One region of the Paenibacillus sp. FSL E2-0177 genome, then DNA from elsewhere that is predicted to be linked to it. Evidence: riboswitches for the same ligand, from Rfam matches in the RefSeq annotation. Region 1 holds a riboswitch; the other holds the start of a gene.

Region 1 (2,406 bases):
ACCGTATTTCGTATGCAATTCCGGCATATGATCAAAGTTCATCCCATAGATTCCGGTAATTACGGTCAAAGGCATGAATATCGTTGTAATCGCGGTAAATACTCTCATAATTTCATTGGCGCGGTTGGCGATACTGGATTGGTAGGCCTCACGTAAGTTGCCCATGAGATCGCGGTACGTCTCAAAAGTTTCGGATATTTTAACTGCATTTTCATAAATGTCGCTAAAGTATTTCTGCAGCTGATCATCAATCAGACGGAGGTCTTTTTTATTCAGGGTATTGATAACCTCTTTCTGTGGTCCCAGCATCTTCTTTAACCATAAGATCTCACTTCGCAGACCGATAATCTCACTCAGATGAGATTTCTTGGTATGCATTAGGATATCCTCTTCAAGCTTCTCAATCCGGGCTTCAATTCGGTCACCTACGGAGAAATAATTATCTACGACAAGGTCGATAAGCAGGTAAAGGAATTGGTCGGGTTCGCTAACCTCTTGTTCCCATAACATGGGCTTCAGGACGCGTAGCTCGTGAATCTTTTGTTTCGTTACAGTAATAATATAATGTCTGCCCAAGAATATATTGAGCGCCCGCAGGAAGATTTCCTCATCATCAAAGCGGATGCTGTTTACAACAATAAAGTAATGACTTTCGTATATTTCGATCTTTGGACGTTGATCCTCTTCACTAAGGCAATCCTCAACAGCGAGATCATGCAGGTTGAACAGGGGCTGAAGCAGCTCCAAATCCTCCACATCTGCATCAATCCAATAGAACCCTTCTGTTGGGGGTGTCAATGTTTCATCAATTTCATCAATAGGTGTAAAAACCCCTGCATTCACCAGCCGGATTTTCATCTGATTCCACTCCTTCTATCCCCGGGTCTTCACCAGGGACTGCTAATTAAGCACAGAGAAAAAATCAGCTTGGCCGGCGTTACAATCAATACAAGAGGCCGAATGACGATTCGAGGGCATGAAGAAGAACTGCTCCCGCCGCCGGCAAGCTGATGATTATCCTGTGTGGTTGCTCATTCTGTACACTTAATTGCGAGCTCGGGTCGCCTTCCATTCTTCTTCTCACCTCTTCTTTTCGTTCAGGTATGAAATACTTGTCTAGTATAACAACGGAGTATGCCTCTTTCAAGCAAATTTATTGTTACTTTGAGGCTACTTCAGCATTGTATGGACTTGACGAAAAGGAGGTTCATGATTTAAAGTAAATTTTAAAGAAATTTAATTGAATACAGCTAAATCTTATCAAGAGCAGGTGGAGGGACTAGCCCTATGAAACCCGGCAACCGGCGTGTGAACGCACGGTGCTAATTCTTGCGGAACTTTGCTGACGACTAAACCCCGTCCAAAAGTTTCTGGCAGATGAGAGAGGCGCATATGACTGTAGATATGACCTTTCTCGTTTTCCGAGAAAGGTCTTTTTATTGTTCAGAAAGCCGCGATGTGACAACATAACCTAAATACAGTTAAGGAGTGGAAAGACAATGCCAATTAAAATTCCCGACAGTTTACCAGCAAAAGAAATACTATCCGGTGAAAATATTTTTGTGATGGATGATAGTTTGGCTTTCCATCAGGATATCCGCCCACTAAGGATTGCTATTCTGAATCTCATGCCGACTAAAGAAACGACGGAGACTCAATTGCTGCGTTTAATAGGAAATTCACCGCTACAAGTTGACGTTACCTTGCTGCACCCACGCTCACATACTTCTAAGAATACTTCTGCTGAGCATTTGAGAAGCTTTTACAAAACTTTTGACGAGATCAGCCACCGCCGTTTGGATGGTCTTATTGTTACAGGAGCACCCGTAGAGCAAATGGAGTTTGAGGAAGTATCCTATTGGGAAGAGCTAAAAGAGATTTTTGAATGGAGCAAGGATAATGTGACCTCGACCATGCATATCTGTTGGGCGGCACAGGCAGGGTTGTATCATCATTTTGGTGTTCGTAAAGTGGCTTTGCCTGAAAAATGTTTTGGAGTATTCTCCCATACGATTAACCAAAATAACATTAAATTGCTGCGCGGCTTTGACGAGGTATTCCATGTACCGCATTCCCGTCATACCGATGTCTCCCGCGAAGATATTGAGAGCAATCCAGATCTGCAGATTCTGGCGGAATCCGAAGAAGCTGGTATGTATCTAGTAGCTACGACCGACGGCAAACAAATATTTGTGACCGGACATTCCGAATACGATCCATTATCCTTGAAATGGGAATATGATCGTGATTTGGAGAGGGGCATGGAGATGGCCTTGCCGAAACACTATTTCCCTAAAGATGATCCAGAACAAACACCTCCTGCAGTGTGGCGTGCACATGCCAACTTATTATTCTCTAATTGGCTCAATTACTATGTATATCAAGAGACACCTTACGATATCGACC
Region 2 (2,406 bases), 3.1 Mb from region 1:
ATGATATGACACCGGTGGAACAGGGCGATTATGCACGTTATGTTTATTTTTATAAAGATGGCTTTATCCGGGTTTTCTCTCTTCTGGACAAGCTTGGGACGGTACTGAATCATTTTTATGATCTCAAAACATCCAAATTAAAAACGCACTTTTCTTACTTTACAGTGCTGCGTCAGCTTCAATTATTGAATGTGCATCCTGCATTAGCGGATCAACTGGAAGAGATTAAGAACTCCTACCGCGATCCATTGGAGAATTTACGCAAGCGCAGAAATGCTGAAATTCATTATATGAATTCCGAAATGCAGGATGATTTGTGGCAGCGGCACCAAGGTCTGCATGACAAAATTCAGCTCGAGGATCTGGATAGCCATCTTGAGGATTTAAAACAATCGCTCGAAATGAACTGTAAGACATTAATCGCGGCATTCAGCTACAGCAATGAACAGCTGCGTAAGGAAATAAGCAAGACAAAGAGCATAAAATCGTAATCGTTCAATATATTTCCTTTTGACAAAAATCGATAAACTCACTATACTTATGCTTGCATTAAAGTATGTACGATTTCAGAAAAAATATAATTTCATAACTTTATCTTATCGAGAGCGGCGGAGGGATAGGCCCGATGAAGCCCGGCAACCGATTTGTAACCAGCGCGGGAAGCGTTGTACAAATGTCATGGTGCTAATTCCTACAATGGCGCAGGTTGCGGTCGTTGGCAGATGAGAAGGCATTGTCTTAATAAACCCACAGAGCCTCTTGCGATCTGCATCGATCGTTGGAGGTTTTTTTGTATAGAATAAGTGAAGTATAAAGGGGGGGCGACGAGAGTTGATTAATCTAAAAGGGATAACAAAGGTTTATGGAAAAGGGAGTAATGCGGCAACAGCACTTTCTGGATTGAATTTGTCCATCGAGAAAGGTGAAATATTCGGAGTCATCGGCCACTCTGGAGCCGGGAAAAGTACATTGATCCGTTGCATTAATCTGTTGGAACGTCCGACAGAAGGAGAGGTCTGGGTAGACGGTGTTGAGCTAACCAGTCTTAACCAAGGTCAGCTGCAGGAACAGCGGCGCAAGATTGGGATGATTTTTCAACATTTCAATTTGCTGTCTTCGGCGACCGTATACGATAATATTGCCTTTCCACTACGCCTTGCAGGTACATCTAGAACAGCTATTGATACAAAAGTCAAAGACCTGCTCGCTCTAGTTGGGCTTGAAGAACATAAAGATAAGTATCCTTCTCAGTTATCTGGAGGACAAAAGCAGCGGGTCGGCATCGCCCGGGCACTAGCCAGTGACCCTGATGTACTGCTGTGTGACGAGGCCACTTCTGCGCTTGATCCCCAGACAACGGACTCCATTCTTAAGCTGCTGCTCGATATTAATAAAAGATTCCATTTGACCATTGTGCTGATCACACATGAAATGCATGTAATCCAGAGCATCTGCGACCGTGTCGCGGTCATTCATGGTGGTGGGATTGTTGAGCAAGGCAAAGTTACAGAGGTATTTCTCAAGCCGCAGCATGAGGTTACACGCGATTTCATCCGCAGTGAGACACAGAATGAAGGACCTCTTCGAGTGGCGCTTGATGCTGCTGCCGGGGATAACTCTCAAGCTGTCAAAATTACTTTTTTCGGAGAAAAAACTTACGGCTCGGCACTATCCGATGTCGTGCGTGATACGGGTGTAAGCTTTGCAATCTTACATGGTACCATTTCAACGATTAAAGATGTGCCTTATGGACAGATGATTGTGCGGTTCGAAGGGCCAGCTGAGGCGATTGCTGTAACGATCTCCAGGCTAATTGCTCAAGGCCTTGATGTGGAGGTGATTTCGTAATGAATTTTGCAGATCTAAATTGGCAAGAAATGATGGATGCTACGGTTGCTACTATAAAAATGATATTTTTTTCCGGATTGTTCACAATTATTCTTGGTTTACCACTCGGAATTCTATTGTATTTATGGGGGAAATCGAATAGTATAGTAATCAGAGTAACTTACTCGGTCTTATCATTACTTGTAAATATTCTACGTTCCGTACCCTTTATCATTTTGATGGTGGCTCTAATTCCTTTCAGCAAAGCCGTTGTTGGAACCTCCATTGGTGTACTCGGTACGATTCCACCTCTGGTGATTGGTGCAGCTCCGTTTTTTGCCCGCTTGGTAGAGACGTCGTTAAGAGAGGTAGACCGCGGAGTCATCGAAGCCGCACAAGGTATGGGAGCATCGACGAACCAAATCGTTATGCGTGTTCTTTTGCCAGAAGCTCGTCCAGGTCTGCTCGCTGGAGTTACGATCACACTGGTTACACTGGTCTCCTATACAGCAATGGCTGGTATGGTTGGGGGCGGCGGATTAGGTGACTTGGCGATTCGTTACGGCTACCACCGCTATG

The links. Region 1 has a riboswitch for S-adenosylmethionine ahead of metA (homoserine O-succinyltransferase). Riboswitches for the same ligand answer to the same signal wherever they lie in the genome.
Region 2: another riboswitch for S-adenosylmethionine. It lies ahead of MHI25_RS26050 (methionine ABC transporter ATP-binding protein); the one in region 1 lies ahead of metA (homoserine O-succinyltransferase).

The regions. Positions count from the first base shown of each region.
Region 1 covers NZ_CP150307.1:1,973,847-1,976,252, forward strand. Annotated here, with positions in the region: gene corA (magnesium/cobalt transporter CorA) at 1-858, opposite strand, end outside; SAM riboswitch class I at 1,255-1,384, shown strand; gene metA (homoserine O-succinyltransferase) at 1,500-2,406, shown strand, end outside.
Region 2 covers NZ_CP150307.1:5,848,855-5,851,260, reverse strand. Annotated here, with positions in the region: gene MHI25_RS26055 (Cthe_2314 family HEPN domain-containing protein) at 1-491, shown strand, start outside; SAM riboswitch class I at 594-729, shown strand; gene MHI25_RS26050 (methionine ABC transporter ATP-binding protein) at 832-1,848, shown strand; gene MHI25_RS26045 (methionine ABC transporter permease) at 1,848-2,406, shown strand, end outside.